2 regions of the Streptomyces sp. NPDC028635 genome follow, and region 1 is predicted to be linked to the other one. Evidence: riboswitches for the same ligand, from Rfam matches in the RefSeq annotation. Region 1 holds a riboswitch; the other holds the start of a gene.
What was found. A riboswitch is a leader RNA that binds a small molecule or an ion and turns the genes downstream of it on or off. The one in region 1 is predicted to bind cobalamin.
Positions count from the first base shown of each region.

Region 2: it holds a riboswitch for cobalamin, as region 1 does, so the genes downstream of both, AB0E88_RS28895 (cobalamin biosynthesis protein) here and AB0E88_RS17665 (ribonucleoside-diphosphate reductase subunit alpha) in region 1, are expected to answer to the same signal.

Region 1 covers NZ_JBEZWX010000014.1:65,039-72,130, reverse strand. The annotation lists gene AB0E88_RS17665 (ribonucleoside-diphosphate reductase subunit alpha) at 1-2,148, opposite strand, end outside; cobalamin riboswitch at 2,271-2,403, opposite strand; gene mctP (monocarboxylate uptake permease MctP) at 2,660-4,297, opposite strand; gene AB0E88_RS17655 (DUF3311 domain-containing protein) at 4,294-4,560, opposite strand; gene AB0E88_RS17650 (GntR family transcriptional regulator) at 4,712-5,470, opposite strand; gene nagB (glucosamine-6-phosphate deaminase) at 5,747-6,532, opposite strand; gene AB0E88_RS17640 (SDR family oxidoreductase) at 6,805-7,092, opposite strand, start outside.
Region 2 covers NZ_JBEZWX010000036.1:57,008-64,099, forward strand. The annotation lists gene cobN (cobaltochelatase subunit CobN) at 1-3,526, opposite strand, end outside; gene AB0E88_RS28890 (cobyric acid synthase) at 3,523-5,031, opposite strand; gene AB0E88_RS28895 (cobalamin biosynthesis protein) at 5,028-5,969, opposite strand; cobalamin riboswitch at 6,075-6,212, opposite strand; gene AB0E88_RS28900 (hypothetical protein) at 6,347-6,568, opposite strand; gene AB0E88_RS28905 (inorganic phosphate transporter) at 6,603-7,092, opposite strand, start outside.

The DNA.
Region 1 (7,092 bases):
CAGGAACAGGTTGAGCGACTGCGCCTGGTCCAGGAACGGAGTCCGGGCCGCCGCCATGTCGATCAGACCGCGCTGCGGGATCTCCCACGCCGTGCGGTACAGCCGCCGCACGTCCTCGGGGATCCACGCGAAGTCCTGCACCGAGCCGCTCGACTCGCGCAGCGCCTCACGGGTGCGGGCGTCCCACACGCCGAGCTGCTTCAGGTCGGCGACCAGGTAGGAGTTCACCTGGAGGAACTCGCCGGACAGCGTCTCGCGCTTGAACAGGTTCGACACCTGCGGCTCGATGCACTCGTACACGCCCGCGATGGAGGCGATGGTGGCGGTCGGCGCGATGGCGAGGAGCAGGGAGTTGCGCATGCCGGTCGTGGCGATACGGCGGCGCAGTGCCGCCCAGCGCTCCGGCCAGGTCAGCTCGACGTCGTAGTGGTCGGGATGCAGGACGCCCTGTGCCGTCCGGGTCTTCTCCCAGGCCGGCAGCGGGCCGTTGCGCTCGGCGAGGTCGGCCGAGGCCTCGTACGCCGCGAGCATGACGCGCTCGGCGATCCGGGTGGACAGCGCTTTGGCCTCGGCGGAGTCGAACGGCAGCCGCAGCTTGAAGAAGACGTCCTGCAGCCCCATCGCGCCCAGGCCGACCGGGCGCCACTTGGCGTTGGAGCGGCCCGCCTGCTCGGTCGGGTAGAAGTTGATGTCCACGACGCGATCGAGGAAGGTCACGGCCGTGCGGACGGTGGCGTCCAGCCGCTCCCAGTCGATGTCCCCGTCGGCCACGAAGGCGCCGAGGTTGACGGAGCCGAGGTTGCACACCGCCGTCTCACCGTCGTCGGTGACCTCCAGGATCTCCGTGCAGAGGTTGGAGGAGTGGACCACGTGGCCCGGCAGGGCGGTCTGGTTGGCGGTGCGGTTGGCGGCGTCCTTGAAGGTCATCCAGCCGTTGCCGGTCTGCGCCAGCGTGCGCATCATGCGGCCGTACAGCTCACGGGCCGGAAGCGTCTTCTTCGCCAGCCCCGCGTCCTCCGCCTTGCGGTACGCGGCGTCGAACTCCTCGCCCCACAGGTCGACCAGCTCCGGCACGTCGGCCGGCGAGAACAGCGACCACTGCGCGTCCGCGTCGACCCGGCGCATGAACTCGTCCGGGATCCAGTGCGCGAGGTTCAGGTTGTGCGTACGGCGGGCGTCCTCACCGGTGTTGTCCCGCAGCTCCAGGAACTCCTCGATGTCCGAGTGCCAGGTCTCCAGGTACACCGCGGCCGCGCCCTTGCGCCGCCCGCCCTGGTTCACCGCGGCGACCGAGGCATCCAGCGTCTTCAGGAACGGGACGATGCCGTTGGAGTGCCCGTTGGTGCCACGGATGAGGGAGCCGCGGCTGCGGATGCGGGAGTACGACAGGCCGATGCCGCCGGCGTGCTTGGAGAGCCGGGCGACCTGGTGGTAGCGGTCGTAGATGGAGTCCAGCTCGTCCAGCGGGGAGTCCAGCAGGTAGCAGGACGACATCTGGGGGTGGCGGGTGCCGGAGTTGAAGAGGGTGGGGGAGGAGGGCAGGTAGTCGAGGCGGCTCATGAGCCCGTAGAGCGCCGCGACCTCGTCGGCGGAGCGGACGGTGTCGTCCTCCGCGAGCCCGCTCGCCACCCGCAGCAGGAAGTGCTGGGGCGTCTCGATCACCTTGCGGGTGATCGGGTGGCGCAGGAGGTAGCGGCTGTGCAGGGTGCGCAGGCCGAAGTAGCCGAAGCGGTCGTCGGCTCCGGTGTCGACGAGGGCGTCGAGCCGTTCGGCGTGCAGCCGTACGAACGCCGCGGTCCGGTCCGCGATGAGCCCCTCGCGGTGCCCGACGGCGACCGACTCCGTGAACGAGGTGACGCCCTGGGAGGCGGCCTCCGCGCGGACGGTCAGGGTGAGCAGACGGGCGGCCAGCCGCGAGTAGGCGGGGTCCTCGGAGATGAGCCCGGCGGCGGCCTCCGTGGCCAGCTCCCGCAGCTCCGCCTCGTCGGCGTGCGCCGAGCGGCCGCGCAGCGCGGCGGCGGCGACCCGGCCGGGGTCGGCGTCGGGGAGGTCGGCGGTCAGCTCGGTCAGGATGCGCAGCAACGCGGCACCGGGACCGTCCTGCTCCCGCTGGGTGGCTGAGGCCGGATCGGCTGGCGCGATGGTCACGTGGGGCTCTCCCTCGCTCGGCACGGGGCCTCGGCGAGGGCAGGGGGCAGCACACGAGCGCACGCGGCGTCGCGTCCACCGGCCCATTCCACGAGGCCCGGACGTCAGGGCACGCCGGCCGGGTGGCCGGGTGCACTGTCGGCAGGTCCTCGGACTGGACCAGCGTGCGCGAAGCACGCATGTACACCGTTGCGGGACAGTTCCGGATTCGCACCGGATTCCCCTGCGACGACAGCGAGCATGAGCATACATCTAGTGCCGGGCTGTCGCGTCACCCCCAGATGTTGTGTTGCGCTGATCTCATAGCGTCAACTGTCCGCGGCCCGCCGGGTCGGCACGACGCCGGCCCGGCGGCCGCCGACGGCCCCGGCCCGGCGGGCACGGGGCACCGGCCTGTCGTCCGCGGAGGGAGCCCGCACGACAGCGGGCCGCCGTGGCATCTGCCTCCGGCGGCCCGCCTCGGGGCAGCCCCGCGGTTGCTCGCTCAGCTCACGCGCCCACGGGGCGTGTTTCAGTGACCGGCGCCCGCCGTGGCCGGGGGGAGTTCGGACTGGACGCCCGGGTCGCCGGCGTCCGCCGTGTAGTCCTCCGGCCGGGTCTCGTCGACGCCCTCGGGGGCCTTGACGGCCTTCAGGACGAGCGTGAGGACCACGGTCACCAGGACGTTCAGCACGAACGCCGTGAGGCCGATGTAGCCGATCTCGCCGATGCCGGGAATCTCCTTCGCGGAGCCACCGAAGTGCTTCTGGCCCGGGTTGGTGGGCGACGGCACCCCGTAGGCCACGAGCGTGCCGTAGACCATGCCGACCGCCCAGCCCGCCAGCAGCGCCCAGCGGTGGAACCAGCGCGTGAACAGGCCGCCGACCAGGGCCGGGAAGGTCTGCAGGATCCAGATGCCGCCCAGCAGCTGGAAGTTGATGGCGACCGTCTTGTCCATGGTGAGGACGAAGACCAGCGCGCCCACCTTCACCAGCAGGGAGACGATCTTGGAGACCTGGGCCTCCTGCTTCGGCGTGGCCTCCGGCTTGATGAAGTCCTTGTAGATGTTGCGCGTGAACAGGTTCGCCGCCGCGATGGACATGATGGCCGCGGGGACCAGTGCGCCGATGCCGATCGCCGCGAACGCGATGCCCGTGAACCAGTCCGGGAACATGTCCTCGAACAGCTGCGGGATGGCCAGCTGGCCGTTCTGCACCTTGACGCCGGCCGCGATCGCCATGAAACCGAGCAGCGCGAGCAGGCCCAGCATCAGGGAGTACAGCGGCAGAATCGTGGTGTTGCGCCGGATCACCTCCCGGCTCTTGGACGACAGCGTCGCGGTGATCGAGTGCGGGTACATGAACAGCGCGAGCGCGGAGCCCAGCGCCAGGGTGGCGTACGTCCACTGCTGGGCCTCACCCGAGACCAGCGCGCCGCGCGGCTTGTGCGTCGTCGGGTTGACCTGGCTGAACGCGTGGCCCGCCTTGGCGAAGATGTCGTCGAAGCCGCCCAGCTTGATCGGGATGTAGATGATCGCCACCGCGATGACGATGTAGATCAGCGCGTCCTTCACGAACGCGATCAGCGCGGGAGCCCGCAGACCCGACGAGTAGGTGTACGCCGCCAGCACGCCGAACGCGATCAGCAGCGGCAGGTCCTTGACGAACCAGTTGGTGTTCTCGCCGCCGCCGACGCCCATCACGTCCAGCACGGCCTGGATGCCGACGAGCTGGAGCGCGATGTACGGCATCGTCGCGAGGATGCCGGTCAGCGCCACCGCCAGCGACAGCCCCTTGGAGCCGAAACGCCCGCGCACGAAGTCCGAGGTCGTCACGTACCCGTGCTTGTGCGACACCGACCACAGCCGGGGCAGGAACGTGAAGATCAGCGGGTAGACGAGGATCGTGTACGGCACCGCGAAGAAGCCGGACGCGCCCGCCGCGTAGATCGCCGCCGGCACGGCGACGAAGGTGTACGCCGTGTACAGGTCGCCGCCGAGCAGGAACCAGGTGATCCAGGTACCGAACGACCGCCCGCCCAGGCCCCATTCGTCGAGGCTGTGCTCGTTCTCGGCCTTGCGCCAGCGCGCGGCCAGGAAGCCGAGCACCGTGACGAGGAGGAAGAAGAAGATGAAGACGCCGAGTGCGACGCCGTTCACGCCGTCCTTCACTGGTCCGCACCGCCCTTCCGGGAGGCACGGGCGCGCTGGTCACGGCGCCACAGCTGGTACGCGAGCACCGTCAGCGCCGTGGAGATGATCACCCACAGCATCTGGTACCAGTAGAAGAAGGGGATCCCGATGAACGTAGGGTCCACCTTCGCGTAACTTCCGACCCACAGCATCGCCACGAAGGGCGCTGCAAGGCAGAGGGCGATGACGACGCGCACGGGCGTCACCGTCGCCGGTCTGGACACATCTGGCGCATTCGTCATCGCGCGGTTCCGTCCCCTCACTGATCACCTGTGCAATGCGCAGGAAATCTAGGTCAGGTGTAGCAGGAACGGAACCCCTCGTCCGCATAACGGGCGTTGACGGTCTGGACCGTTATCCGACCGCGACTGAGGCGGGATGTGACGGAGCGTTCTACGGCCGCTTCAGACGGGCCACGAACTTGTAGCGGTCCCCGCGGTAGACCGACCGCACCCACTCCACCGGCTCGCCCTGCCGGTCGAAGGAGTGCCGGGAGAGCATCAGCATCGGCAGGCCCACGTCGGTGCCGAGCAGTCCGGCCTCGCGCGGGGTGGCCAGCGAGGTCTCGATGGTTTCCTCGGCCTCGGCGAGGTGGACGTCGTAGACCTCGGCGAGCGCGGTGTACAGGGACGTGTACTTCACCAGGGAGCGGCGCAACGCCGGGAAACGCTTGGCCGAGAGGTGGGTGGTCTCTATGGCCATCGGTTCGCCGTTGGCCATGCGCAGCCGCTCGATGCGCAGCACCCGGCCGCCGGCGGTGATGTCGAGCAGGTCGGCGAGCCGGTCGTCGGCGGTGATGTAACCGATGTCGAGCAGCTGCGAGGTGGGCTCCAGGCCCTGGGCGCGCATGTCCTCGGTGTACGACGTGAGCTGCAGCGCCTGCGACACCTTCGGCTTGGCCACGAACGTGCCCTTGCCCTGGATGCGCTCCAGCCGACCCTCGACCACCAGCTCCTGCAGCGCCTGGCGGACGGTCGTACGGGAGGTGTCGAACTCCGCCGCGAGCGTCCGCTCCGGCGGGACCGGGGTGCCGGGCGGCATCGTCTCGGTCATGTCGAGCAGGTGCTTCTTCAGGCGGTAGTACTTGGGCACGCGCGCGGTACGGACGGTGGCGCCACTGTCGTTCTCCGCACTGCTGACGTCGGTGCTCATGCTCTGCCTTCCCGGCTCCGGTGCCGAAGCGGCCGACACGCCATCGGCCGCGGGCTCACATCGTGGCACGGCTTGGTGCGGCGTGACCTCGGTGGGCGCCTCCGCACGCTCCGTGATCTCCTCTGTATACCGTCGGCGCCCCCTCTGGTCTAGTCCAGCGGGAACGCTCTGTGGCCCGGCTCGGCACCCGGCCCGCCCCGACTCCGGCACCCGGCCCGCCCGGGCTCCGCCGCCCGGCCCGCCCCGGCTCCGCCGCCCGGGCCTGTCCGGCTCCGGTCAGATGCCCTGCCACTCCGGCTTGTTCGCGTATGTGTGCCGGAAGTAGTCCGCCAGCTTCAGCTTGGACGCCGCCGCCTCGTCCACGACCACCGTCGCGTGCGGGTGCAGTTGCAACGCGGAGGCCGGGCAGACCGCCGCGACCGGGCCCTCGACGGTCGCGGCCACTGCGTCCGCCTTGCCCTCGCCCGTGGCCAGCAGGACCAGGTGGCGGGCCTCCAGGATGGTGCCGATGCCCTGCGTGATCACGTGGTGCGGCACCTGGTCGATGTCGCCGTCGAAGAAGCGGGCGTTGTCCACCCGGGTCTGCTCGGTCAGCGTCTTGATCCGCGTACGGGAGGCGAGCGAGGAGCACGGCTCGTTGAAGCCGATGTGTCCGTCGGTCCCGATCCCGAGGAGCTGGAGGTCCACCCCGCCGGCCTCGGGCAGCGCCCTGTCGTACGCCTCGCACGCCGCCTGCACGTCCTGCGCGGTGCCGTCCGGGCCGAGGAACCGCTCCATGCCGATGCCGAGCGGCTCCAGCACCTCGCGGCGCAGCACCGAGCGGTAGGACTCCGGGTGCTCGGCGGGCAGCCCCACGTACTCGTCGAGCTGGGCGACGCGGGCCCGGCCGGTGTCCACGGCACCGGAGCGCACCTTCGCCTCCAGCGCCCGGTAGATGGGCAGCGGGGTCGAGCCCGTGGCGACGCCGAGGAGGGCATCGGGCTTGCGCCGCAGCAGCTGCGCCATGGCCTCGGCGATGAGCTCGCCGCCCGCCTCGGCGTCCGGAACGATGACAACTTCCACGCTGGCCTGCCGTTTCGAAGAGGGGACTCGGAGAGGGACCGGGGTGGCCGGGACCGGGAAGGCGCTGGGTGAGCCGCCGGGCGCCCGGTGCCCGGAATCGGGCAATGTGGTTTAGACCAATCTAGACCAATCTAACAGAGGCGGGCCGTCCTCTCCCAGGGTCTCCGCGCCCCTCCCCGCCCGCCACCGCCGCAGCGGCACGGCGCATGGCCGCCCCCGCCGCGCTGCCCCGCCGGCCCACTCCGACCTCCTCCCTCGGGCCGGGACGCCGGTCAGGTCAGGGAGCCCCCCGTCGCGTCGAGCCAGTGGCCCGTCACCCAGCGGCCGTCGTCGGAGGCCAGGAAGGCCACCGCGTCGGCGATGTCCGCCGGTGCGCCCACCCGGCCGAGCGCCGAATACGCGGCGGCGCCCCGCCATGCCTCGTCGCTCGTCCGCAGCCACGCGGCGTTGATGTCGGTGTCGACGATGCCGGGCGCGACCGAGTTGACCGTGATCCCGCGTGCGCCGAGCACCTTGGCCAGGTCCCGGGTGAAGACGTCGAGGGCGCCCTTCGTCATCGC
Region 2 (7,092 bases), on a different contig from region 1:
CCCGCAGCGCCCATGGGTTGGACTTCTTCATGAAGTCCCGGTTCTCCGGGTCGAAGACGTACTCGGCGCTGAGCTTCTCGTACATCCAGTCGTCGACCACGCCCGCCGTGGCGTCGTAGCCGAACAGGTAGTCGACGGTCGCCGCCATCTCGAAGGCGCCCTTGTAGCCGTGCCGCCGCATGGCCGCCATCCAGCGCGGGTTGACCACGCGGGCCCGGAACACCCGGTGCGTCTCCTCGCCGAGCGTGCGCGTCCTCACCTGGTCGGGGGTGGCGCTGTCCCCCACGTACGCCTCGGGGTTGGCGCCGGTCAGGTGCCGGACCATGGCGACCATGCCGCCGTGGTACTGGAAGTAGTCGTCGGCGTCGACCAGGTCGTGCTCACGGGTGTCGACGTTCTTCGCGGCGACCGCGATCCGCTTGAACGCGGTCTCCATGTCCCCGCGCGCCGCCCGCCCGTCGAGCCCCCGCCCGTAGGCGTAGCCGCCCCACACCGCGTACACCTCGGCGAGGTCGGCGTCCGAGCGCCAGTTGCGGGCGTCGATCAGCGGCAGCAGACCGGCGCCGTACGCGCCCGGCTTGGAACCGAAGATGCGGGCCGTGGCCCGGCGCCGGTCGCCGTGCTCGGCAGTGTCCGCGTCGGCGTGCGCCTTGACGTAGTTGCGCTCGCCGGGCTCGTCCAGCTCCGCCACCTTGCGGACCGCGTCGTCGATCAGCGCCACGACGTGCGGGAACGCGTCACGGAAGAAGCCGGAGATGCGGACCGTGACGTCGATGCGCGGCCGGCCCAGTTCCTCCAGGGGCACCACCTCGAAGCCCGTCACGCGGCGCGAGGCCTCGTCCCAGACGGGACGGCAGCCCAGCAGCGCCAGGATCTCCGCGATGTCGTCGCCCTGCGTGCGCATCGCGGACGTGCCCCACACCGTGAGACCGACCGACTTCGGGTACTCACCCGTGTCCTGGAGATAGCGGGCCACGAGCGAGTCGGCGAGCGACTGCCCGACCTCCCAGCTCAGCCGCGACGGGATCGCCTTGGGGTCGACCGAGTAGAAGTTCCGGCCGGTCGGCAGGACGTTGACCAGACCGCGGGTCGGCGAACCGGACGGCCCCGCGGGGACGTAACCGCCGTCGAGCGCCTTCAGGATGTGCCCGATCTCGTCGGTCGTCCGGGCGAGGCGCGGCACGACCTCCGTGCACGCGAACTCCAGCACGGCTACGGCGTCGGGCAGTTCGGCGCCGAGGACGTCCCTGAGCAGACCGCGGCTGAGGGAAGCGTCCCAGCCGCGCTCCTCCATGCCCTCCGCGATCCGCCGGCACAGCTGCTCCAGCAGGTCGATCGCGTCGGACGCGGTGCGCGCCGGGCCGTCCACCAGGTCCGTCAGCTCCACCGGCACCTTCACCGGGGCACCCGGCTCGCCCAGCAGCTCCTTCTCGACCAGCCCGAAGTGCGCCGCGAGCGAGGCCCGCAGGCCCGGCAGGGCGTTCGCCTGCCCGCCCCACACCTGCGAGGCGCGCAGCACCGCCAGCACCAGGTTGACGCGCGGCTCGGCGACCGGGCCACCGCCCAGGACGTGCAGGCCGTCGCGGATCTGCACGTCCTTGATCTCGCACAGATAGCCGTCGATGTGCATGACGAACTCGTCGAACTCTTCGTCGTCCGGCTGCTCGTCCACATGCAGGTCGTGGTGCAGCTCGGCGGCCTTCACCAGCGTCCAGATCTGCGCGCGGACGGCCGGCGCCTTCGCCGGGTCCAGGTCGGACACCAGCGCGTACTCGTCGAGCAGCTGCTCCAGCTTCGCCAGGTCGCCGTAGGTGTCGGCGCGGGCCATCGGCGGTACGAGGTGGTCGACGACCGTGGCGTGCCCGCGCCGCTTGGCCTGGGTCCCCTCGCCGGGGTCGTTGACGATGAACGGGTAGATCAGCGGCAGGTCACCGAGGACGGCGTCGGGGGCGCACCCTCCGGACAGGCCGAGGCCCTTGCCGGGCAGCCACTCCATCGTGCCGTGCTTGCCCATGTGCACGATCGCGTCCGCGCCGAAGCTGTTGTCCAGCCAGCGGTAGGCCGCCATGTAGTGGTGGGACGGCGGCATGTCGGGGTCGTGGTAGATCGCGATCGGGTTCTCGCCGAAGCCGCGCGGCGGCTGGATCATCACGACGACGTTCCCGAACTGCAGGGAGGCCAGCACGATGTCGTCGCCGTCGACGTACAGGGAGCCCGGCGGCTCGCCCCACGCCTGGAGCATGGCGTCCCGGAGCTCCGGGTCCAGCGTGTCGAACCACGCGCGGTAGTCCGCCAGCGGCACCCGCGCGGGGGCGGAGGCCAGCTGCTCCTCGGTCAGCCACTCGACGTCGTGGCCGCCGGCCTCGATCAGCCGGTGGATCAGCTCGTCACCGCCGGAGGGGTACTCGGTCAGCGCGTACCCGGCGTCCCGCAGCGCGTCCAGCACCCGCACCGCCGACGCGGGCGTGTCCAGGCCGACGGCGTTGCCGACGCGGGAGTGCTTGGTGGGGTAGGCGGTGAAGACCAGCGCGATCTTCTTCTCGGCGTTCGGCTTGTGCTTCAGCCGGGCGTGCCGCACGGCGATCCCGGCGACACGCGCGGCCCGCTCCGGGTCGGCCACGTACACCGGGACCTCGTCCGGGCCCTGCTCCTTGAAGGAGAACGGCACGGTGATCAGCCGGCCGTCGAACTCCGGGATCGCGACCTGCATCGCCGCGTCCATGGGGGACAGGGCCGCGTCCGACTCCTCCCAGGCGCTCTTCGACGAGGTCAGGCAGAGCCCCTGCAGCACCGGGACGTTCAGCTCGGCGAGCGCGCCGATGTCCCAGGCCTCCTCGTCGCCGCCCGCCGACGCCTGCGAGGCGTGGGTGCCGCCGGCCGCGAGCACGGTGGCGACCAGCGCGTCGGCCCGCGCGAGGAGGTCGTACAGCCCGGCGTCCGCACCGCGCAGCGAACCGCAGTACACGGGCAGCGCGTTGGCGCCCTGCGCCTCGATCGCCTCGCACAGGGTGTCCACGAAGCCGGTGTTGCCGCTCAGTTCGTGGGCGCGGTAGAAGAGCACGCCCACGGTCGGACGCCCGTCCCGAAGCGCGTACGAGCCGTGGACGCCGTACTCCGGCATCTTTCGCGGCTCCTCGAAGCCCTCACCGGTCAGCAGCACGGTGTCCGACAGGAACCGCGACAGCTCCAGCAGGTTCTCGGGGCCTCCCTCGACCAGGTACCGCAGCGCCTCCGCGACCACGCCGGCCGGCACGCTCGACTCGGCCATCAACTCCGCGTCCGGCACGGCCTCGCCGCCCAGCAGCACCGTCGGGACACCGGACGCCTTCAGCGCGGCGAGCCCGTCCTCCCAGGCGCGCTTGCCGCCCAGCAGCCGTACGACGGCCAGGTCCGCGCCCTCGAGCAGGCCCGGCAGTTCGGCGGCGACGTCGACGCGGGTGGGGTTGCCGATCCGGTAGTCCGCGCCGGAGGCCCGGGCCGCCAGCAGATCCGTGTCGGCGGTCGACAACAACAACACTGTGCTCATGCGGGCGCTCCCGGTGGAATGAAAGGCAGTCCTTGCGGCGCGCCGGACTCGATGAGCCGCCACAGCGCGTCCGTGTCCGCGTGCTGTTCGATGAGGTCGCCGAGCCGGTCGAGCTGCTCCTCGCGCAGCGCGGCGAAGGAGGTGTCCGGCGCGGGCACGAAGCGGCGGCCCGCGGCGGCGGCCACCTCGCGCAGGAAGGCGCGGCGGAAGCCGTCCGACTCCAGCGAGCCGTGCCAGTGCGTGCCCCACGTCTGGCCGACGCGGCAACCGTCGAGGAAGGGCTCCCCGCCCGTCACGGAGGCGACCCCGTGGTGGATCTCGTACCCCTCGACCCGTTCGCCGAGGGCTTCCCCGACCGGCCGGGTGAGGGTCTTCTCGCGGGCGAAGCGCACGCGCACGGGCAGGACGCCGAGCCCGTCGACCGCTCCGGCGCGCGACTCGACCTCGTCCTCGATGTGCTCGCCGAGCACCTGGAAGCCGCCGCAGATGCCGAGGACCGGACGGCCTTCGGCGGCCCTGCGCACCAAGGCGTCGGCGAGTCCCCGCTCCCGCAGCCACTGAAGAGCCCGGACGGTCCCGCGCGTGCCCGGGATCACCACGAGGTCCGCGTCGGCCAGCTCCTCCGGACGGTCCACGAACCGCACGACCACGCCCGGTTCGGCGGCCAGCGCGTCCACGTCGGTGAAGTTGGACATCAGGGGGATCGCGCAGACGGCGACCCGCAGCACGTCCTCGCCCACGGGCGGGGAGACGGACGACTCGCGGACGGTGCCGCGCAGGGAGACCCGCAGGCCGTCCTCCTCGTCGATGCCGAGCCCGTGCCGGAAGGGCAGCACGCCGAAGGTGTGGCGGCCCGTCAGGCCGTGCAGCATGTCCAGGCCCGGCTCCAGCAGGGAGACGTCACCGCGGAACTTGTTCACCAGGAACCCGGCGACCAGTTCCTGGTCCTCGGGCGAGAGCAGGGCGACGGTGCCGAAGAAGGACGCGAAGACGCCCCCGCGGTCGATGTCGCCGACGACGAGCACGGGCAGCCGCGCACCCCGCGCGATGCCCATGTTCACGATGTCGGTCCGGCGCAGATTGATCTCGGCCGGCGAGCCCGCCCCCTCGCAGATCACCGCGTCATACGTGCCCCGCAACTCGGCCAGGCACTCCAGGACCGTGCCGAGCAGCTTCTGCTGGCGCCCGCCGTGGTAGCCGCGCGCGCTCAGCTCGCCCACCGGCTTGCCCAGCAGCACCACCTGGCTGCTCTGTTCACCACCGGGCTTGAGCAGCACCGGGTTCATCAGCGCGGTCGGCTCGATCCGGCAGGCCTGGGCCTGCATGGCCTGCGCCCGCCCGATCTCGGCGCCCTCGCGGGTGACGAAGGAGTTGAGGGACATGTTCTGCGCCTTGAACGGCGCCACTTTCACGCCCTGCCGCACCAGCCACCGGCAGATGCCGGCGGTCACGACGCTTTTCCCGGCGTCGGAGGTGGTGCCGGCGACGAGGAGACCGCCGTTCATCGATCACGCCCCTTCCCGATGAGGCGTGCGCCCGCGCACACGCCGAGCGCAAGCCAGCTCACGCGCCGGGACAGCCGTACCGCCCGGCGGATGTCGTGGGGGGTGACGGCGCGTCCCCGCCCGTTCAGCACGGGCCGGTGCTCGACCCGTCCGCCGTACGACAGGGTGCCGCCCAGCCGCACGCCGAGCGCGCCCGCGAAGGAGGCCTCCACGGGGCCCGCGTTGGGGCTGGGGTGCTTCGCCGCGTCCGCCCGCCAGGCGCGCACGGCACCGCGCCGGTCCGGGCCGGTGAGCACGGCGAGGACGGCGGTCAGCCGGGCTCCCGGCCAGCCGGCCACGTCGTCGAGGCGGGCGGAGGCCCAGCCGAAGCGCCGCAGCCGCGGCGACCTGTGACCGACCATCGCGTCCAGGGTGTTGACCGCCCGGAACCCGAGCAGCCCCGGCACCCCGCCGACGGCGCCCCACACCAGGGCGCCCACGACGGCGTCGGAGGTGTTCTCGGCGACCGACTCGACCACGGCCCGGGCGATCCCGTCGGCGTCCAGCGCCTGCGGGTCCCGGCCGCACAGATGGGGCAGCCGGGCCCGCGCCGCCTCCACGTCACCGGCCTCCAGAGCGCGTCCGATGGCGCCGGCCTCGCGCGCCAGCGAAGTCCCCCCGACGACGGACCAGGTGGCGGCGGCCGTGAGGGCGAGGGAGGCGGCGGGGGAGCGGCGTACGCAGCGGGCGGCGACGGCCCCGAGGGCGACGGCGCCGCCGGCGCAGACAGCGGTGTGCAGGGCGCCCCAGCCGCGGTGGTCGCGCCACAGGGTGCGCTCGACGGCGCCCGCGGCGCGGCCGAACACGGCGACCGGGTGACCGCGGCGCGGATCACCGAGGAGGAGGTCGCCGAGGAGGCCGGCGGCGGCGCCGTACGCGAAGACGCGTTCGGCTCGCACGGGGCTCAGCCGGCCGTGGGGTCGGCTGGAACGTCGCTGATGGGCCTGGTCCTCAACCGGCAGCCGCACATGGCGTCATGTCCTCACTCAGGGTGTCCGCGCCCTGGTTCGAAGGAGATCGGCGGTGAGAGTTCCTGGCTCCCGGGGTCGTTCAACCCCGGTGACAGTGGCGGGACCGCGCCGGACTTCCACCGGCTTCCTCTCCTGCCGCCGCAACTTGGCCCCGGCAGTCCACCACGGCTGTTCGAGGGCCGTCAACTTGCCCTTGACCTGGGACGGAGGAGTGTGGGCAGGCCCACACGGAGGGAACCTGCCAGGTCACAACGGAACGCGGGGTGCCGCTCGGGCACCCCGCGTCGTTGAGTGGTGAGGCCGGGTCAGGCGACGATCAGGCTGATGCCGTACGCCACCGCCGCCGCGCACGCCGCGAAGCAGGCGTACGCGCCGGTGACCGCGAGGGCGGCCGAGCCGCCCTGGGCCTGGGCCCGCTCGCGGCGGGACAGACCCATGATGCCGAGGGTGAACAGGGCCACCAGACCCACGGTGACCACGAGGCTGACACCGAAGACGGAGCCGAGGGCCGACCAGTCGATCTTCATGCTGCTTCTCTTCCTTCGTACCCGAAAGCGGCGGTCAGACGGCCGGGGCCGGGTTCGCGGTGGCCGGCTGCTCCGCCGTCGCGGCGGCCGGAGCGGGGATGGTGGCCATCAGGTCGTCTGTGACGGCCGGGCCGGCGGCCGGAGGCGGGGTCACCGCGGCGATCGCGGTGGTGACCACGCCGGCCGGCTCCTCCTCCACGGCGTTGACGTTGGTGTGGTCGACGACCTCGCGGCGGGAGATCTTCCAGATGCCGAAGCTGGCGGACACCAGGAAGACGGCGACCAGCGCGGTGCCCCAGGCGCCGAATCCGGTGACGTACTCGGCGAGCGCGCCGACCAGCGCGGCGGCCGGCAGGGTCAGGCCCCAGGCGATGAACATGCGGGTCGCCGTCGACCAGCGGACCACACCGCCCTTGCGGCCCAGGCCCGCGCCCATCACCGAGCCGGAGACGACGTGCGTGGTGGACAGCGAGAAGCCGAGGTGGGAGGAGGCGAGGATGGCGGTGGCCGCGCTGGTCTGGGCG